Regions from separate parts of the Pseudoalteromonas sp. BSi20311 genome, predicted to be linked through region 1. Evidence: predicted binding sites of a transcription regulator. Region 1 holds the regulator's gene; each other region holds the start of a gene.
What was found. The regulator LexA, encoded in region 1, represses DNA repair genes until DNA is damaged. The targets are predictions, from matches to a motif close to TACTGTATNNNNATACAGTA.
Positions count from the first base shown of each region.

Region 1 (7,378 bases):
TAAACCAGCTCATACCTTGCCTGAATGAACGATCCATTTGGGCAGAATATAAACCTTGATGCGACTCTTCAATCACATTTTTAAACCAGCTAAACAGCATATAAAGCAATACGGCAATACCCACATACAGTATGTAAATACCGCTGCCTCCCTCTTTACCCATATCCATAACTGTTAAGGCTGCCCCTACCGCGATAAAAAATAGCGCCACTGCGCCAACTATTGGCCATGGGCTTTGATCAGGTACATAATAATGTTCATATTTTTGATTCATTTCATTTGCTCCTAGTTTTTCACTAGTTTTATAAGCTAGTTATTACTGGCTACTAACTTCTCGCTAATATCAAATACGGTATAAGACAGAGTTAACTCCTCCACATCACTGGGTAACTCAGTATCAACATAAAAAAGTAATTTAAACTCTAACTCCTCGCCAGCCTTCAAAGGTTGCTGGTCAAAGCAAAAACACGCTATTTTGTGTAAATATTTAGCTGCTTTACCCGGTGCTACCGAGGGGATAGCCTGCATCACTTTGTCTTCATTACTGTTGTTTTTAGCGCTAAACATAACCTCACGCATGGCCCCTGGTTTTACATCTACACTGTATTCTTTAGATTTAACCTCAAAAGGCGCACCACTTTGGGCATGCGTGGTAAAACTAACGCTGACTTCTCTATTCTCAGTAATCAAGGTACTTTGCTGTGCTTGCTCTAACGAGGGCTTACCATTAAGCCCCGTTATATCGCAAAACACGTCATATAAAGGCACCATGGCAAATGCAAAAGCAAACATTGCAATGCAAATAACCACCAGCTTTTTTAATAACGGTAGATGACTCATTATTTAATATCCGGCGGCGTTGAGAACGTATGGTAAGGCGCTGGTGAATCAACTTCCCATTCAAGCCCTTCAGCTCCATCCCAAACTTTTGCAGGCACTTTATCGCCCCCTTTTGCACATTTATACACAACGACAACAAACAGTAATTGCGATAAACCAAAGGCAAACCCACCTATACTAATAATGGCGTTAAAGTCAGCAAACTGCAGTGCATAATCTGGAATTCGACGTGGCATACCGGCTAATCCCACAAAATGCATTGGGAAAAACAGCACATTTACACTTACCAAAGACAACCAAAAATGCCATTTTGCCAAGGTAATATTGAACATATTTCCGGTCCATTTTGGCAGCCAATAATAAGCCCCTGCCATAATAGAAAATACCGCGCCCGTTACGAGTACATAATGAAAGTGTGCAACCACAAAGTAAGTATCGTGGTATTGAAAATCAGCAGGCGTAATAGCCAGCATCAATCCCGAAAAACCACCTAAAGTAAACAGCACAATAAATGCGATACTAAACAGCATGGGCACTTCAAAGCTAATAGAGCCACGCCACATAGTTGCTACCCAGTTAAAGACTTTTACGCCGGTAGGTACCGATATCAACATAGTCGCGTACATAAAAAACAACTCACCCGCCACGGGCATACCAGTGGTAAACATATGATGTGCCCACACGATAAAGCTCAACAAGGCAATCGAGGAAGTGGCGTACACCATAGAGGCGTAACCAAATAGTTTTTTACGTGAAAAAGTAGGAACAATCGTAGAGATAATGCCAAAGGCAGGCAAAATCATAATATAAACTTCAGGATGACCAAAAAACCAAAATATATGCTGGAACATTACCGGATCGCCACCACCAGCGGCGTCAAAGAAGCTGGTCGCGAAGTATTTATCAGTGAGTACCATAGTAACTGCACCAGCAAGTACCGGCATTACTGCAATAAGTAAAAAAGCCGTGATCAGCCATGTCCACACAAATAACGGTAGCTTCATCCACGTCATTCCAGGGGCGCGCATATTCACTATGGTTACCACCACATTAATGGCTCCCATAATCGAACTAATACCCATAATATGCACCGCAAACACAAACATTGCTGTGTTGTCGTTACTATAAGTGGTGGAAAGCGGGGCGTAAAAGGTCCAACCAAATGCAGGGCCGCCACCAGGCATAAACAGTGACGCTAGCAGGATTAAGAACGCAAACGGTAAAATCCAAAAACTCCAGTTGTTCATTCTCGGTAATGCCATATCTGGCGCACCAATCATTAGCGGGATCATCCAGTTTGCCAATCCAGTAAATGCAGGCATTACGGCACCAAATACCATGATCAGTCCATGCACTGTGGTCATTTGGTTAAAAAAGTGAGGATCGACCAACTGTAAACCCGGCTGAAATAGCTCTGCACGGATCACCATGGCCATTGCTCCACCAATTAAAAACATGGTGAGTGAAAAAATTAAATATAAGCTGCCTATGTCTTTATGGTTGGTTGTAAATAACCAGCGTTTAAAGCCAGTAGCGGGTTGATGGGCATGATGAGCCTCATTGGTATTAGGTTGTTCTGCAATGCTACTCATTATTTAGCCTCCCCACCAGCATCCAGTGCCGCTTGTATTTCGCTTGGTTGAATTACCTCTCCGGTGTCATTACCCCATGCGTTGCGTTTATAAGTAATAACGGCTGCTATCTGCTTAATAGATAATTGCTTGGCAAAAGACTGCATCGCTGTACCAGGCTTACCATAAAGTAAAATATCGATGTGACCTTTAATATCACCTACCACTATTGGACTGCCTTTAAGTGCAGGAAAAACCCCTGGCAGGCCTAAACCTGTAGGCTGGTGACACGCAGCACAGCTCGCCATATAAACTTGCTCACCCAGTGCCATTAACTCTTCTTTTGGTACTACTTGGTCAAGTAGCGCCGCACTTTCGGCGGCCGCTTTTTGTTTAGCTTGTTTAGCTTCTGCCAACCACGATTTGAAGTCTTCTTCTGTTTTTGCTTCTACCACAACAGGCATAAAGCCATGATCTTTACCACACAGCTCTGCACACTGCCCGCGGTAAGTACCTACTTCATTAATATTGGTCCATGTTTCATTGATAAACCCAGGATTTGCATCTTTTTTAACAGCAAAATCAGGTACCCACCATGAGTGAATCACATCATCTGAGGTCATTAAAAAACGTACTTTTTGATTAATCGGTAGCACCAGCGGCTTATCTACTTCAAGTAAATAGTTCGGGTTTTTATCGGCAAGATTAGTTATTTCATTTTGAGGAGTCGCTAACATTGAATAAAACTCAACATCCTCCCCCATATATTCGTAATGCCATTTCCATTGTGAGCCAGTAATTTTTATGGTGATATCAGCTTTGCTGGCATCCTCCATGGCAATTAGGGTTTTAGTCGCAGGAATGGCCATAACAATTAAGATGACAAAAGGAATGGCAGTCCAGAGTATTTCTACTTTGGTGCTTTCATGAAACTGGGCAGGGACAGCCCCTTTAGATTTGCGATGATGAATGAGTGCCCAAAACATAATGGCAAACACGATCACCCCAATCACACAACATATTAAAAATATAGTCATGTGTAGTTGGTATACATTATTACTTATATCAGTTACGCCTTTACGCATATTATATTGGCTATTAGCAAGCACATTTTGCGAAAAAACTAACAATATAAGCCACAAGGAAGAACTCAGCTTACCCATGTGACGGCTCCTTTGATGCTATTGCTGACGCAAAGCGAAGGGACATACTACTTAAACGCCCATTCGTTATTTTTATTTTTTATAAGGGTGCTGGAGTTATTAAATGTGTGTGCTCAAAACGACTACGCTGTGAGTTATTTTTATTCCAGCTCTTTAATAACTAGTTAAAAAATAAACAATAAGCAAGGTGAGTATGAAAAATAAACAAGGGGTTACTTAAAAAAGTGCAGCAAAAAAGTAGTCACTAATGAGTTAGTTAACCTAAGAGTCAGGGGTGGTAAGGGGTAGCTTGAATAACAGCGGAAAAAATATAAAATTTTATGATTTAAAAATAATTAGGATAAATTTATTTATATATAAGTATTTAGCGATGTTATTTACAATAACAAAAGCGATTAACAAGCAGCACCATAAAAAATAATACAAGTAAAATCAGCGCCTAATTAATATTAAGCGCTAAGTTATGCTTAACTATCACATCCAATCAGCGTTACGAATAACACCTACCGCTAAGCCTTCAATATTGAAAGATTCATTTTCCAAGTCGACTTCAATGGCCGAAAACTCGTCATTTTCAGCATGCAGTAATACTTTTCTGCCGGCTTTTTCTAGGCGTTTAACCGTAACATCATCATCCACTCGAGCAACAATAACCTGACCATTTTCAGCCACTTGAGTTTTATGTACAGCGAGTAAGTCGCCATCCATAATACCAATATCTTTCATACTCATGCCGTTAACACGCAGTAAAAAATCGGCCGCAGGTTTAAACATTAAAGGGTCAATTTTACAGTGGCTTTCAACATGCTGTTGCGCCAATATTGGCTCACCCGCAGCAACCCGACCAATTAAAGGCAAGCCTAATTGCTCTGGCTCTTCTTCTTCAACAAGCTGAATGCCGCGACTCGCACCCGGCTTCATTTTAATTACACCTTTTTTAGCCAGTGCTTTTAAGTGTTCTTCTGCAGCATTTGCACTTTTAAAACCCAGTGTTTGTGCAATTTCGGCACGTGTAGGAGGCATACCAGTGTCTTTAATAAACACTTTGATAAGTTCGAGTATTTGCGCTTGGCGTTTTGTTAATGGTCGCATACAACTGGTTTTCCATACAGTACAATTAACTGTGAGTATATACAGTTATTTAAAAATCGCAAATATAAATTAATACCTTATAAGTCATGATGGCTAAACAATAAGATGCTTTAAAACCGCAATAATAAATGTAATTATTAGCAGCGCATTATCATATTAATTCTCAATTACTTATCCAAGGAGCTAGCATGAGTATTTGGCACCAACCAATTACATTAGAGTTTTGTAAGCAATTAGATCAAGGGATCACTGGCCAAGGCACGCTCATGAAGACCATGGGAATTGAAATCAGTGAAATTGGTGATGACTACTTAGTCGCCACTATGCCAGCCATACCTGAGCACCATAATCCAATGGGTATAGTGCATGGTGGTGCCAATGTCGTGCTTGCTGAAACAGTAGCAAGTTATGCCGCTAACTTTGTGGTTGATTTCAGTCGATTTTATTGTGTTGGGCAAGAGATCAGCGCAAGCCACTTAAAAGCGTCACGCAACGGCACATTAACCGCTACCGCAAGGGCTTATCATATAGGTAAACGCAGCTCGGTTTGGGATATTAAAATAACCAATAGCCGCAATGAGCTTTGCTGCGTATCAAGAATGACCGCAGCCGTAGTCGAGCGAAAAGGTTAAATTACTTTTCCAGAGGGTAAATAGTAACTTCTATGCCTGCGCCAATTGCAGATATGCGTAACAAGGTATCTGCATGCAAGGCCTGATTGAAACATTTTGGCGACGTACCCGACTCAAACCCCATATCAAACGTTCTGCGAGAACAGCTTAACCATTGCTTTAATGCATTGCGTGAACACGACTCGATTAACTCACACAAATGATTAATTGCTTTATCGGGTGTGGTTATTTCACCAGCTACTTCGATGCGTGCCAGTTGGCGGTATTCGTCTTTATCATAATGTAAAATGGTTGCGACCTTTTTTAAATCAGCAACTAATACGCTAATATCTTGCTTTGACTCAAGCTCTAGATCTACATTTAAAAATTGAATTTCCGACATACAGTTGTGTTACCCCACTTAAATTTCACCGCAAACTTTAACCTAATTTTGCATTTATACCAAATCAACAGCTTATAATTTATTTAATTCCTTTATTAAGCTGCAAGTATTAAAGTAACGGTTAATACAGCTATTAACCTAATGGCAGCTAGCTCCATTAGGTGCCTTGCACAAAAAATAATAATAATGAGTAAGCGAATGAACAAACGCATTTTTAAAACAGCCCGTAAGCTGCATAAATGGCTAGGCTACTTTTTAGTAATACAAATTTTTGCATGGCTGCTTGGCGGTTTATTTATGAGCGCCATGCCACTTGAAAAAGTACACGGTAAACACCTTGCAAACCGCCAACTAGAAAACCCTTTCAGCCAAGCCGATTACACAGCCTCACTTGATAAAATTATTGCAAATACACCACAACCCCAACAAATTAATTATAGTCACTTTTTAAATACCCCAGTAATTACGGTAACTACAGCAAGTAAAATCTATAGTTTTAATGGTGTAACCGGCAACCCACTCCCACCACCAAGCAAGGCACAAATCATCGCTAATGCCCAGGCTCACCTTTTAATTAAAGCAAACGTTATAAGCACAAAAAAGCTGGCAACCAGTTTTAGAGAAGCCGGGTTTAAAGAAAATATTTGGCAGGTTAATTTTAACGATATGCTTAGCACCAGCTTATATTTTAATGCTGATAACGGCGAGTTCATTACAGTTCGCAGTAATATTTGGCGAGTGTTTGACTTCTTTTGGATGCTACATATTATGGATTACGATGAGCGCGAGGATTTTAACAACCCGTTACTTATTAGTTTTGCTGCCAGCAGTGTGTTTTTTAGCTTTACTGGTTTTATTTTATTACTGCAAAACATCCGATTCAGAACAAGAAAACGTCAGCTATCCTGAGTTTTTAAGTGGATTCGGTTTAAAACTGATTTACCATTTAGGTTATTCACTCTAAAATCGCGGCTCCTGTAGTTCACTAAAGTGATAGGATATGCCGCATTTTATTTTTGCGTTATTGCTTTGCGTTGTCAGCTTTAATCTAAATGCTGAGCAATTTACTCGTTTTTCCAGTGCTAAAAAACACTTAATTAAAACCTTACCAACGGATGCAAAAAGTATCTATTGTGGTTGCGACATAAAACGTAAAGGCAAAAAGTTAGTACCCGATGCAACCCATTGTGGTTATGTGCCACGCAACACATTTACCCGCTCAGGTAACGTGAATCAACGCGCTCTACGAATAGAATGGGAACATATTGTACCCGCTTGGGAGTTTGGTCATCAGTTACAATGCTGGCAAAATGGTGGACGCAAAAATTGCCGTAAAGTAAGTGCAAAGTTTCGCATGATGGAAGCTGATATTAACAATTTAGCTCCCGCAATCGGTGAAATTAACGCTGATCGTTCAAACTATCGCTTTGGCATGTTAGCCCAAAATACTAATCAATATGGTCGCTGTGAGGTTAAGGTTAATTTTAAACAACGCGTTATTGAACCGCCGGTTTATGCACGTAAACGTATTGCCGATGCATACGCTTACATGCAAAAAACTTATGGTTTAAAAATATCAAATAAACAACAAAAGCTGTTTAATGCGTGGCAACAACAAGCTTATGCCGCAAACACCGACAGTAAAAAGCTGTAAACTTATGTTTATAATGCTTGGTGTGGTCCAAATATTTCGTAATG
Region 1 is NZ_BADU01000142.1:4,686-12,063, forward strand. It holds gene P20311_RS14365 (cytochrome c oxidase subunit 3) at 1-274, opposite strand, end outside; gene P20311_RS14370 (cytochrome c oxidase assembly protein) at 310-840, opposite strand; gene ctaD (cytochrome c oxidase subunit I) at 840-2,432, opposite strand; gene coxB (cytochrome c oxidase subunit II) at 2,432-3,574, opposite strand; gene lexA (transcriptional repressor LexA) at 4,049-4,666, opposite strand; gene P20311_RS14390 (PaaI family thioesterase) at 4,855-5,298, shown strand; gene P20311_RS14395 (hypothetical protein) at 5,300-5,680, opposite strand; gene P20311_RS14400 (hypothetical protein) at 5,879-6,589, shown strand; gene P20311_RS14405 (endonuclease) at 6,681-7,334, shown strand; gene hmpA (NO-inducible flavohemoprotein) at 7,343-7,378, opposite strand, start outside.

Region 2 (7,378 bases), on a different contig from region 1:
CCAAAAGGGAATTTTGTATCGTTTATTCGCGAGCAAAACCTCTATGCACTAGAACTGGCATCTGGCAAAGAAATTCAGTTAAGTAAAGATGGCGGTGGCGTTATTAAAAATGGCATGGCCGAATTTGTGGCGCAAGAAGAAATGAGTCGCATGACCGGTTATTGGTGGGCAAATGATGAATCTAAAATCGCCTTTACTCGCGTTGATGAAAGCCCTGTTCAGGAAGCGATTCGTAACGAAATTTATGCAGATGAAGTAAAGCTATTTAATCAGCGCTACCCATTTACTGGCACCAACAATGTTGAAATTCAACTTGGTGTTGTGAAACTTAATGACCAAGCTGTTGACTGGATTGATTTAGGTAAAGATAAAGACATTTATATCGCACGTGCTAAATGGCTAAACGACAGTAACACCCTGTCTTACCAGTGGCAAAATCGCTCTCAGCACAATTTAGAGTTACGCTTTTACAACAGTAAAACAAAACAGCAAACCGTCGCATTAACTGAAAAAAGCGATACCTGGATAAACCTACATTTTGACCTTGAGTTCTTAAAAGACAAAAAGCATTTTGTGTGGGCTTCAGAGCGTGATGGCTTTAAGCACCTTTATTTGTATCGAAATAATGGCCAACTTATTCGTCAAATAACCGCTGGTGACTGGGTTGTTGATAGCTTAAAAGGGGTAGATGAAAAAAATGGTATGGTTTACTTTGCAGCACGCAAAGATACTGCGCTAGAGAGCCATTTATACAGCGCGCCTTTATTTAAAAAAGGAGCAATTAAACGTATTACTGAAAAAGGCCAATATCACAATGTCGTACTGGCAAAAGATAATAAAACCTTCATTGATACCAGCTCATCGGTCAACAAACCAAATTCAGCAGCACTACGCAAAATTAATGGTGAATTTATTACGTGGCTTGAAGAAAACAAACTAGATGACTCACATCCACTCACTCCCTTTTTGACTGATTTAGCACAGCCTGAGTACGGCACCATTACCGCTGAAGACGGCCAAGTTATGCATTACCGTTTATTTAAACCAGCAAACATGGCTAAAGGTAAAAAGCATCCGGTTATTGTTAACGTGTACGGCGGCCCTCATGCTCAACGAGTCACTAATAGCTGGCGTAGTAAAAACTTATATTTTCAATATATGGCGCAACAAGGTTATGTTATTTTTCAACTAGATAACCGTGGCTCTTACAATCGTGGTAAAAAGTTTGAAGATGCAATATATAAAAAGTTAGGTGTTGTTGAAGTAGCTGATCAGATTAAAGGCGTTGAGTTTTTACGTACCCTTGACTACGTAGACCCTGCACGCATTGGTATATACGGCCACAGCTATGGTGGTTATATGGCGCTAATGACCATGTTTAAAGCAGGCGACTACTTTAGTGCTGGTGTTTCAGGCGCACCAGTAACTGACTGGGCCTTGTACGACACTCACTACACCGAGCGCTATTTGGGTCACCCTGATACGAATGCGCAAGGTTATACCGACAGTGCTGTTTTCCCATATGCTGAAGGCCTGAAAGGCCCATTAATGATTTACCATGGTATGGCCGATGACAACGTGTTGTTTACTCATGCAACTAAATTGTTTAAACAGCTGCAAGATAACAATCAACAGTTTGAAATGATGACTTACCCAGGCTCAAAGCATAGCCTTCGCGGTAAACAAGTGCAGACTCACTTACATCAAACTATTACTAACTTCTTTAACCGTAACTTTAATACAAACTAACTAACTAACGTTAGGTTAATCATTCGACTAAAGGCTGATACAAGTATCAGCCTTTTTTTATGCTAATAAGATATATTAAAACGTCAACACACAATAATTAAATCCATCTTAAGCACGGGTAACTAAAAGTCTAAGCTTCAGCGTCCAACTGTTATTGTATTTAAACTAACCGCTAAAACGAAATATAAGAAATACAATATTATGAAAATAAAGCTCTCTTAGCCTATATTTTAACTATGCTTATTGAAGAAAAATAATGCTCTGATACAGGAACATATTTATGCCAAACCTCCGTCGTTTTACTATATTTCAACGTCTAGCCATTTTAGTAGGGATTGTAATATTGGGTTTAATTGTATTGAGTATTTCGAGTTTGAGTAATCAATACCAAGCGCTCAAAAAAGAGCAATACCTTAAAACTAAAAATGTGGTAGAAACTGCATATAGCACTATTAAGCACTATGCAGCTCTTGAACAAAACCAAACACTCACTCGCCAACAGGCACAATCTCAAGCAATCGCCTCAATCCGCTCATTGCGCTACGATGATACGAACTATTTTTGGATAAACGATTATCAGCCTGCCATGGTAATGCACCCAATTAAACCAGCTCTTGAGGGAAAAGATTTAACTAATAACAAAGACCCTGATGGAACCCCGCTATTTGTTGAGATGGTTAGCGTTGTTAAAAAATCCGGCGAAGGTTATGTGCCTTATAAATGGCCAAAACCAGGTAACGACAACCCCGTAGACAAAATTGCGTTTGTGAAAGGTTTTGATCAATGGCAATGGATAATCGGCTCAGGCGTGTACCTTGATACTATAGACAGTGCCTTTTCGCAGCAGCGCACTATTATCATTATTAATGTAGTTATTATGATTATTGTGGTGGTGTTATTTAGTTACTTTATTGGTCGTAGTATTTTAACCCCTACCCGTTTAGCCGCCCAGATGATGAAAGACATCTCTCAAGGTGAGGGAGATTTAACCCGTACTCTGAACGAAAATGGTAATGATGAAATATCTCAACTTTCGCAATCATTTAACTTATTTGTCTCTAAAATTAGAGAGTCTTTAGTACTGGTCGCCAAAAATGCAAACGATGTAAACGACCATGCTCATACCGTCGATGACTCGAGTAAAACCAGCCAATCATTTATCGAGTTACAAAACGACAGCTCAACTCAAGTGGCTGCAGCTATGGAGCAAATGACCCATCAAATTCATGATGTAAGCCGTAATGCCGAAGCCGCCGAACAAGCCGCAAATGAAGCGGCAAGTAATGCATCAAGTGGTAAAAACGTGGTGTCGAAAACAATTACAGCTATTGAAGCCCTTTCTACTAACATAGAAACCGTAAGTAAAGTTACCGCTGATCTTGCTCAAGAAAGTAATAACATTGGCTCGGTACTTGATGTAATTCGCAGTATTGCAGAACAAACTAATCTACTGGCGTTAAATGCTGCAATTGAAGCAGCGCGAGCAGGTGAGCATGGTAGAGGCTTTGCCGTTGTAGCCGATGAAGTGAGAACGCTGGCCAGCCGAACAGGTAAAAGTACCGATGAAATTCAAGCCATGATAGCTAAACTGCAAGAAGGCGCTAAAGCTGCGGTTGAAGCGGTAAAATCTAGCCAAGAAATTTCTATCTCAACCGTTGAGCAAGCTTCTGCTGCCAATACCTCGCTTGATGAAATAGACAGATTGGTATCGGTGATCACCGATATGAACGGCCAAATTGCAAGAGCAACAGAGCAGCAAACATCGGCCGCAGATGAGGTGAACTTAAGAATTAACGACCTCTCGCAATCAACGGAGCAATCACTGGGTAACACCAATGATTTAACCCGTGCTAGCGACAAACTGAAACAAAGTAGTGTTGAGTTATCAAGCGTGGTATCGCGCTTTAAGCTTAGTTAACTCAATTAAAAAGCCCTGATTTTCAGGGCTTTTTAGACATATTTATATAGAGAATTATAAACAGTAGTGGGCAAATAAACTGCTTACTGATGCTGCCGTTGGTTTGCCATGTTGCCAGTCACCGCCTTCAACGCCACTACCTGCAATATCCATATGCACATAAGGAAGTGGTAAAGTAGACTCATTACCATGCTTATCTAACCCGCCTACAACAGCTAAAAATGCCATAGGAAATTGGTGTCCGCGTGCTGTAACAGCAGAAGCTGCATTATTACTAGAGAGTACGTCATCGGCTAAAGTACGTGGCTTTATAAAGTCATAATCTTCACGACGTGAACGGGATACTTCTGCACCGTCAGCCCATAAATCACCACAATCAGCTAATTGACGTGAAATATTAGCACTACATGCTGGCCCATTTTCTACATAAGCACCATATGGCCCCATCGCGCGTGCAGCATGCCCTGTTAAAGTAGCCACAGTAAACAGCGTTGGGTTTATTTCGTTTTTAGCCAAATCTTTCATTTCGCTAAGTAAATCCCCCATCGCTAGACGCCCTTCGGCATCAGTGTTACCAATGCGCACTCGTACACCTTCACGGCTGGTAATGATTTCATCAGGAACAAAACAATCTGAACCAATTGAGTTACGTACCACCGCTAAAAAGGCAATCACTTTGACGCCTTTAGGCTGGTAATCAGCAACTGCTTTCATAAATCCAGCAACAGAAGCCGCACCGCCTTTATCACGGCTCATGCCCGCCATATAGCCGCCCACTTTTAAATCTGCACCGCCAGTGTCATAGACTAAGCCTTTACCAACAAACATCAGTGTGCGCGTTACTTCGCCCTCTGGTACATATTCAAGTTTAACTACACGAGGGTGATGACGCTCTACCGCATAAGACGCACGAGCAACAGTGCTTAGCATCGGATAGTGTTTATCAATGGCAGCTAAATCGCCAATTACATCAACGCTCACTGCGCTATTGTTAAATAGCTCACTACAGTAATCAGCAAAGCGTGGTGGTGCCATACGCTCAGGCTCGGTACCACATAAATCACGTGCAGCATATTGACCAGCGGCTAACGCATTGACTGCTTTAATCGTTTGTTCATTGGCATCAATTAAACCGATTTGAGTAATGGGTTCAATACCTTGACCATGAAATTCACGCGCTTCCAAAGGCTGCCATAATGCTTGGCATGCGCCTAAATAGGCCACTTCTAGAGCGTGTTGATAACGACTATCGATATTTAAAGCGGGTAAGTAAATCGCGGGGCTTACACTGCCCGACGCTTTTGCTTCATTGATGGCTAATTTAGCCGCATCAAAATAACGACGTACATCGTCATAGTCTCTATTTAAAGGGCCAGTTGGTGCTAATACCACACGTTTACCGGCAATAACTAATAAGGTAACTTGATTGCCTATACGTGAGTCTACTTGGGCTTGATTTAAAATTGCATCACGCAGAGGCGTATTTGGTAAATGAGAAAAGTCATCACTGATAATAATAAGTGCATCGTGTGATGTACAATCTAGGCTTGCACTTACTGGCTGAGCCAGCACTGCTTTTGGATATGCCATAAAAAAAAGATCCTGTTAGAAAACGTAGTCCCTATTATTATTTATTTAGCAATTTATAACCAGTGAACTGCGATATTCTGCATATTTACTGGCAACTTGGTGTTACAAGTTTTACACATCAAGAATACTGAGCTGTAAATTATGCTCTGGTTGATTTTTAATACCAACGCCAATTCCTAATAAGCGCACGGGTTGCTGTAATCCACGTTGATAAGCTTTGGCGAGTAACTCTTTAAAAATAGCGGTGTTTAATTGATGATTCGCTTGATCTGCTGAGGTCACAACAAAATTAGCAAATTTAACTTTAACACTTAACTTATTAATTTTATTTTGCAACTGCTGCTTATTTAGCCTAACAGTGAGCTCATCTAACAGTTGCGGTAATTGTTCAAGGCACTCATCAAGGCTGTTTTTGTTGTATTCATAAGTATGCTCCACGCTCAATGACTTACGAACCCGCTCAGTTGAAACCCGCCCTATATGATCCCCCATACATTTTTGATATAACGATACACCAAAATTCCCCACATGTTGCTGCATCCAATTAGCGCCTTTTTCTCGGACATCTTGGCCCGTGTATAATCCTTTTAAATTAAGCTTCTCCAAGGTTACTTTACCCACGCCTGGAATTTTACCTAGTGGTAATTGGGCTAAAAACAAGTCAACCTGTTCAGGCAATACCACAAATTGGCCATTGGGCTTATTTTCATCACTAGCAATTTTGGCTATAAATTTAATTGGCGCAATCCCCGCAGAGGCGGTCAGCCCTGTGGTATTAAAAATATCGGTGCGGATCTGCTCAGCAATTAACGTTGCACTGCCTTTAAATGCAGTACTGTCGGTCACATCTAGGTATGCTTCATCAAGTGAAAGAGGTTCAACAAGGTCAGTATAGCGGTTAAATATAGCGCGGATTTGAGTTGATACTTGTTTATAAACCGCCATTCTTCCGGGCACAATAACTAAATCGGGGCAAAGCTGTTTGGCATGATAGTTAGACATAGCAGAACGCACACCATATTCTCTGGCAATATAATTAGCGGTAGAGAGCACTCCTCGGCGACTATTACCGCCAATGGCCAGCGGTACGCTTGCAAGCTTAGGGTTGTCGCGCATTTCAACGGCTGCATAGAAGCAGTCCATGTCTATATGAATAAACTTTTTCATCACACAATAACAACTGTTTATTTATACAGCCATTATTGTGGAATCGCTATTAATTAGCAAGCATGTTGTTATCTAAAAAGAGCGCCTATTTTTTTTGGGCTTATTAAAACAATACATCCAAAATAGTACTTCTAAACAGAAGCCTAATAAAATCAAAATAATTGCTCCTGCCTCATTACCCATAGCGTAACAAGTGAACGAAGCTATAAAAACAGTGCATGCCAATAACCAATTAATTATATTCTGCATAGTTCTCTCCTTGTGTGTTAATAGTTACTATAGTCATGAATTCAAAGAGGTACAATTTTAACTCTCGAATTTTTTGCCCGCTATAATTCCCTTGAGCTCATCCGACCATGTTGCTAATCTAAATACTTTAAAACTAAGAGCTATTAATACATGGAAACGTTTAAACAACAACATCCTATTCATACCGATATTACTGTAGCGTGGGGCGATATGGATGCCCTACAGCATGTTAATAACTGTGTTTACCTTCGTTATTTTGAAATAGCCAGAATCGATTTTTTAAATAAATTAAATTTATTTGATACTATCAATGCTAAAGCCACAGGCCCTGTGATCAGTGAAAATAACATTCGCTACAAACGCCCTGTGACGTTTCCTGACACATTAAGCGTAGGTATTACTATTAGTGATATAAAATCTGACCGGTTTGTAATGAATTACAGTGTATTTAGTCATGCGCAAAATGCGATAACCACCACAGGCATGTCGAAAGTGGTGATGTTTGACTTTAAAACAGGGCAAAAAGCGACGATCACAGAACCTTTGTTATCGGCTTTAAAAGCAAACTCTGAAAACGAATAATTAGGATTAGTAATGCAATATAGTCAATTAGGTAGTAGTGGTGTTAGTGTTTCGAGAGTCTGTTTAGGTAGCATGACCTGGGGAGTACAAAATACCCAGCGCGATGCTGATGAGCAAATAGCC
Region 2 is NZ_BADU01000079.1:21,183-28,560, reverse strand. It holds gene P20311_RS09095 (S9 family peptidase) at 1-1,749, shown strand, start outside; gene P20311_RS09090 (methyl-accepting chemotaxis protein) at 2,030-3,667, shown strand; gene P20311_RS09085 (leucyl aminopeptidase family protein) at 3,722-5,257, opposite strand; gene dinB (DNA polymerase IV) at 5,369-6,424, opposite strand; gene P20311_RS09075 (thioesterase family protein) at 6,824-7,255, shown strand; gene P20311_RS09070 (aldo/keto reductase) at 7,268-7,378, shown strand, end outside.
Region 2: the regulator LexA is predicted to act here: its motif matches at 6,436-6,455, upstream of dinB (DNA polymerase IV).

Region 3 (7,378 bases), on a different contig from region 1:
GAAACATATTATTTGCGCGCAGCCTTTGCGATATATCTACTAATGTGGCTAAAACTAACTCTTGTTGTCCGTGTATTGGGTTTAAACCTATTTCAATTGGGATTTGCTTACCATTTTTTTGACTCGCAAATAACTCACGGCCTTCACCCATCAAGCGTTTTCGAGGGTTAACAAAAAACTGACTCATCAAATGGGTATGGTTCGCTTTAAATTGCGCCGGAAGTAAACTATCTATGTTCATTCCTATGAGTTCTGAATCCTCATAGCCCAGTATTTCAGATAGTTGACTATTGGCAAAAAGGATCTGAGCATCAGTATTAACTATCATTGCCCCCATGGGTAAACAATTAACTAGCTGAGTTAAAAACGTCTCATCCATATTTATATTTGAACTTAGTGAGTTAGATTTTTTATTTACTTTTTTAAGGTCCATCAAGCATCCGGCAAGTAAATTTAGTTCCCATAATATAGTAATAGTCGAACAAGTAATGAACAGCAAACTTAGAGGAAGAACCTGTTATTTAAATACCCATTTTAATAATTTCTTCTTATATTTTAGCGAGTCGTTATAGGTGAAAAAGACATATTGATTTAGGGTTGGGGTGGGGAGTATTAGTTGTAGTGCTCATTAGATATAGCTTTGTTTTAGATAACCCTACACTCTATCGCAAAGGATTCAAAAATGCTGATTTTAGTACGGCTACTATTTGTGTTAATTATTTATTGGCGCTCGGCATGTCTTGAAAACAAACTAATGTATAGAAAAGGCCAAATCTTGACTTCAGACATCATACTTATTGAATGCCTGCCCACAGCTGCATATCAATAAACTCAAGCCAATACATCAAAAAGTAAAAGTAGATACGTGCTTCTTTATTATTTGAAAAGTATTTAAGTGAGGCGTCACATAACCTCAATACCTTTGAAATCAAAAAAGCAGAAAAACAGTCAATAAATTGGTTGGTGCGATAAATGTGCGATATTTTTTATTATTAAATTAGGTAGTACGACAGGAAAATAGTTTTAACTAGAGAAAATAGAATTTAAAGAGAGATTAATGGTCGGTATGGAGAGATTCGAACTCTCGACCCCTGCCACCCCATGACAGTGCGCTACCAAGCTGCGCCACATACCGACTTCGATAGCAATAGTACGTGTATTTATAAAAAAATCAATAAGCTTTTGTTTGTTTGGATGTTTATTGCGCAAGCGTGTGATTTTAAGCGCTTGCGCAGAGTGTTTTACACGGCCTTAGTCTTTATTTAACCACTGGTTGATCGTGTTATACATTTCATCTCGTAGTATTGGTTGAGCAGTTTTGTTAGGGTGTAAGTTATCGTTTTGCATTAGCTCGCTTTTTCCTGCTACTTTAAGCACAAAAAACGGCATTAAATGCGAGTCGGTAGCTTCACTAACACTGGCAAAACTATCGGTAAACATTTTACTGTAACGCGGGCCATAGTTAGGTGGAATATATATTTCCATAAGTGCGGTTTGCGCATCTGCAGCTTGGCTTTTTTCAATTAAAGCCGTTAAGTTAGCCTGCATTTTAGTGATAGGAAAACCGCGTAGGCCATCATTAGCACCGAGCTCAATAAGTACGTGAGTGGGTTGATATTGTTCAAGTAGCGCGTCTAATCGGCGCAATGCACCGCCGGTGGTTTCGCCGCTAATACTGGCATTAACTAAGTTGATAGGGCGTTGCTTGGCATCGTATTTATCTTGTAACAATTGCACCCAGCCTTGTTCTTGTTTTAAGCCATAGGCTGCGCTTAAACTATCACCAAGTATTAAAATCGTGTTGTTAGCTGCCGCGTGTAGTGGGTTAATAACTAAAAATAAAATGAATACACAACGTAGGATTGAATGAGTCATATGTCAGCGCTTTCTCAATTAAATATAATTCAAGTAAATGGTTTGTCTAAAGTTGTATCTACCCTTGAAGGTGAGTTGTCCATCCTCAGCGACATCAGCTTTAATGTCAAGCACGGTGAGTCTGTTGCTGTTGTTGGCACGTCGGGCTCAGGTAAATCCACTTTATTAAGTTTATTAGCAGGGCTTGATACGGCCAGCAGCGGCGAAGTAATGTTAGATGGGGAGCCACTGCACGAATTAGACGAAGAAGCGCGGGCCGCACTCAGAGCTGCAAAAGTTGGCTTTGTGTTTCAGTCTTTTATGTTGGTACAAAGTTTAACTGCACTTGAAAACGTGATGCTACCGGCAGAGCTTGCAGGTAAAGAAGACGCCAAAGAACAAGCGCTCGCTTTGCTTGAAAAAGTAGGCTTAAGCCATCGGGTTGATCATTACCCGTCGCAGTTATCTGGTGGTGAGCAACAACGTGTTGCGATTGCCCGTGCATTTGTGGGTTCACCTAAAATATTGTTTGCCGATGAGCCATCAGCTAACTTAGATAGCAAAAATGGCCATATGATTGAGTCGTTATTATTTGATTTAAATAAGCAAAACGGAACAACCCTCATTTTAGTCACTCACGATGAAGCCTTAGCGCAAAAATGTGAACGCATTATTCAAATAGAGGCGGGGGAGCTGGTACAAAATTCAACAGAGGAAATGGCAAATGTGGGCTAAATTAGCGCTTAAACTATTTTCTCGTGAGTTTCGCCGTGGTGAACTAACCGTAATAAGCGCAGCCATTGCACTGGCGGTATTAACCGTACTTACCTTATCTATGGTAACTGAGCGAATTGCACAAAGTATTGCGCAAAAAAGCAGTGCATTTATAGCAGCAGATCGTGTTCTTGCCAGCAATCACGCCATAGATACCGCCTTTATAACCAAAGCAGAACAACAAAACTTACAAACTGCACAAATGGTGTACTTTGACACTATGCTGTTTGCAAACGATCAAATGCAGTTTAGCTCGGTAAAGGCTGCATCAAACAGTTATCCGCTTAAAGGCCAATTGAAAGTTAAGTCGGGTTTGAATGCTCAAACTGAGGTTGCACCCGGTGCGCCAAGCCCTGGTAACGTATGGTTAAGTGAGTCAGTTTTTTATAGCTTAAACATAAACGTAGGCGACCAAGTTGAGCTTGGTGCTGCGTTATTTAATGTTGAAAAGGTGATTGTAGAAGAACCCGATGCGCCATTTAATGTGTTCTCTAGTAGCCGTAGGGTGCTCATAAACATAGATGATGTGGCAAAAACCGAAGTAATACAGCCAGGCAGTCGTGTATTTTACCGCCAGTTATATGCAGGTGATGAAAACGACATCAATAGTTTTTACGATTGGCTAAAACCGCAACTCAAAGAAAACCAAAACTGGTATGGTGTAAAAGACCGCCAGTCTCCTATTTCAAATAGCTTAAACAGAGCCGAAAGCTTTTTATTGTTAGCAGGTTTGCTGGGCATTATATTAGCCGCGGTTGCTATTGCAGTATCGGCTAAGCGCTATTGTGAGCGCCAATATGACCCAGTCGCAATGATGAAAACCTTAGGTGGCAGCCGTGACATGATCCGCAAAATTTACCTTATGCACTTATTAATGGTGTGTACCATGGCGGTAGTCGTTGGCCTTGCTATTGGTTACGGCTTACAAGAAGTTGCAACTGGTTACCTTGCAAAAAGCATGGGAACCGAACTGCCTATGGCAGGGTTTAAACCGTGGTTAGTGGCTATTAGCACCGGGGTTATTTGTGCGGTTATGTTTTCTATTAAGCCATTGTTAGACTTATTTGATATTCCACCACTTAGAGTGCTTCGCCGTAATTTAGGCGACCGCCTTGCGGTAAGTAAAATCCATTTAGGGCTTAGCGCCTTAACGGTATTTTTATTAATGTGGTTATTTAGTAACAATATTAAAATTACCCTTATTTTATTTGCCTCAACGCTTGCCCTTATTTTAGTGTTGTTTTTAATTTCTAAATTAATATTTGGCGGGGGTCGAAAGCTAGGCTTAAAGCCAGGTAACAGCTGGTCGTTGGCTATTGCGTCTATTCAAAAGCGCGCCAACGTTAATGCGGTGCAGCTAATTAGTTTTTCGCTAGCGATTAAATTACTGTTGTTTTTAATTGTGCTAAAAAACGACATTATTTCGGATTGGCAGTCTCAGTTACCAAGCGATGCACCTAATGCCTTTTTGGTTAATATTACGCAAAATGAGCTGGATCCGGTAAATGAATACTTAGCACAAAAAGGCATTCAGGTGTCGGAGTTTTACCCGACTATTCGTGGTCGCGTAAATGCCGTCAACGGTGAAGCGGTTGCGCGTGAAGTGTCATTGCAAGATAACGAGAAAAAAGACGAAGAAGCCCGCTCAGGCATTGGCCGCGAGCTTAACTTAACTTGGCTTAACGAGGTCCCTTCGCAAAATGACATTATCGATGGTCAGTGGTTTGGCGATGACGCCGTTGCCGAGGCCTCACTGGAAGAGTCAATGATGCAGCGCCTCGATGTTAAACTAGGCGATACTCTTACATTTTTAATTGGTGCACAGTCGTTTGATGCTAAAATAACCAGTGTGCGAAAAGTAAATTGGGCCACCCTCAAGCCTAACTTTTTTATTATTTTAAGCCCAGATGTACTTAGCAGCTTTCCGGCCACCTATATTTCATCAGTACGTATTGAGCCTGAGCAAAAGCGCGATTTTAGCCAGCTATTGCGAGCATACCCTACTATTACAGCGATTGATGTAGACAACTTTGTTAAACAAATTCAATCGACTATTGAGCAAGTGTCGTTAGCTATTGGCTTTGTACTGGCTATTGTGGTGTTGTGTGGCGCGTTGGTACTTATATCGCAGGTGCAAGCAAGCTTAGGTGAGCGGATGCAAGAAATTGTGATACTGCGTACTTTGGGCGCTAAAAGCCGATTAATCAAAAATGCCACCTTGTATGAGTTTTTATTACTGGGCGGTTTAGCCGGACTGGTGGCTGCATTTTTCAGCGATATTGCGTTATTGATTGTTCAGCAGCAAATGTTTGATTTAGCGGGTAAGCTGCATCCTAATATTTGGATTATAGGCCCCGTTGCTGGCGGCGTGTTTGTAGCAGGGTTAGGCTATTTTATGATTGCCCGTACGCTTAAACAAAATACCCAAGGCTTAGTACGCGCATTGGCGTAAACTTTCCAGCCAAATAGCGTTTAAATGCCTACTTTTTAAGTAGGCATTTTTGTTTTTGCTTTGTACTGGTAATTTATACAGTGCTCTGGCATTATTAGCACTATTAATAAATAACAATAATGAGAGTGCTGTTTGGCCATAATTTTAGGGATCGATCCGGGCTCGCGTTTAACGGGTTACGGTGTGGTTGCGCATCAAGGTGCCAAGTTTACATACTTAGGCAGTGGCTGTATTAAATTAGCCGATCATGACTTTCCCACCCGACTTAAAATGATTTACCAGGGCATTACGCAACTTATAGAGCAATTTTCGCCTGAAACATTTGCTATAGAAAAAGTATTTATGGCGCATAACCCTGATTCTGCTTTAAAGCTAGGTCAAGCCCGTGGTGCTGCGATTGTCGGTGCCTCTATGGCCGACTTACCGGTTTTTGAATACTCAGCACGGCAAATAAAGCAAGCCGTTGTGGGTAACGGTGGGGCAGATAAATCGCAAGTACAACATATGGTTAAAAACATACTTAAACTGCCAGGTACGCCGCAAGCCGATGCGGCGGATGCGCTTGCAATTGCAATTTGCCATGCCCACTCTGAACAAAATTTAATAAAACTAGCGGGTAGCGCAAGCAAAACCGTTAGAGGACGTCTAAGGAAATAACAATGATAGGTCGCTTAAACGGCGTGTTAGTTGAAAAACAGCCCCCAGAAATACTATTAGAAGTGAGCGGCGTTGGCTACGAAGTACAAATGCCAATGACCTGTTTTTACGATTTGCCTAAAGTAGGCGACAACGCCATTGTGTACACTCATTTTGTAGTACGCGAAGACGCACAGTTATTGTTTGGCTTTAATAATAAAACCGAACGTGCGTTATTTAGAGAGCTGTTAAAAGCCAATGGAGTAGGGCCTAAACTAGGCTTAGCTATTTTGTCGGGCATGTCGGCGCAGCAGTTTGTAAGTTGTGTAAATAATGAAGATGCCACTGCCTTGGTTAAACTACCAGGGGTGGGCAAAAAGACCGCAGAGCGCTTAGTGCTCGAAATGAAAGACAGATTAAAAAATTGGGGTAATGACTTATTTACCCCATTTAGCGATAGCGCCGTAATAGAGCCTGCGAGCGATGCAACTATAGCCAATAATGCGGCCGATGATGCGGTTTCGGCGTTAGTGGCGCTCGGTTATAAATTGCCACAAGCGCAAAAAGCAGTAAAATCAGTAAGCAAACCCGATATGTCGACTGAGGTTCTAATTAAAGAATCTTTGAAATCAATGCTGTGAGTAAATTATGATCGAAGCTGATCGCTTAATAGATGCTGCTGAAAAAACCAACGAAGACACCATAGACCGTGCTATTAGGCCTAAGTTACTGGCCGACTATCGTGGTCAGCCGCATGTTAAGCAACAAATGGAAATATTTATTGAAGCTGCGCGCAGTCGTAGCGAAGCGTTGGATCACTTATTGATATTTGGCCCACCAGGCTTAGGTAAAACCACGCTTGCTAATATTGTGGCGAACGAATTAAACGTAAATATTAAAACCACGTCTGGGCCTGTGCTTGAAAAAGCGGGCGATTTAGCCGCATTGCTCACTAACCTTGAAGAGGGTGATGTACTATTTATTGATGAAATTCACCGTTTGAGCCCGCAGGTTGAAGAAATACTCTACCCGGCAATGGAAGATTACCAGCTCGATATTATGATAGGTGAAGGCCCTGCAGCGCGTTCTATTAAGCTTGATTTACCCGCATTTACACTCATTGGTGCAACTACCCGTGCGGGATCATTAACTTCTCCACTGCGTGACCGTTTTGGTATTGTTCAGCGCTTAGAGTTTTACTCTTTGGAGGACTTATCACATATTGTGGGGCGCTCAGCGCATTATCTTAGTTTAGAAATGTGTGACGATGGCGCGGCCGAAATAGCCAAACGTTCGCGCGGTACGCCACGTATTGCAAATCGATTATTGCGCCGAGTGCGCGATTACACCCAAGTTAAATCAGACGGTACGGTTAATGCTGAGGTAGCTCAGCAAGCCCTCGATATGATTGATGTTGATAAAAGCGGTTTTGATTACATGGATCGTAAATATTTACTCGCCATTATTGAAAAATTTATGGGTGGCCCGGTTGGCCTTGATAACTTAGCCGCTGCCATAGGTGAAGAAAAAGAAACCATAGAAGATGTGATTGAACCGTTTTTAATTCAACAAGGGTTTATTCAGCGCACGCCTCGCGGACGAATTGTGTCGGATAATGCGTACCATCATTTTGGTTTACTTCCCAAGCAAGACTAATTAGCA
Region 3 is NZ_BADU01000141.1:4,659-12,036, forward strand. It holds gene P20311_RS14270 (PAS domain-containing sensor histidine kinase) at 1-433, opposite strand, end outside; tRNA gene P20311_RS14275 (tRNA-Pro) at 1,059-1,135, opposite strand; gene P20311_RS14280 (arylesterase) at 1,252-1,875, opposite strand; gene P20311_RS14285 (ABC transporter ATP-binding protein) at 1,876-2,589, shown strand; gene P20311_RS14290 (ABC transporter permease) at 2,579-5,080, shown strand; gene ruvC (crossover junction endodeoxyribonuclease RuvC) at 5,213-5,737, shown strand; gene ruvA (Holliday junction branch migration protein RuvA) at 5,740-6,357, shown strand; gene ruvB (Holliday junction branch migration DNA helicase RuvB) at 6,365-7,372, shown strand.
Region 3: the regulator LexA is predicted to act here: its motif matches at 5,144-5,163, upstream of ruvC (crossover junction endodeoxyribonuclease RuvC).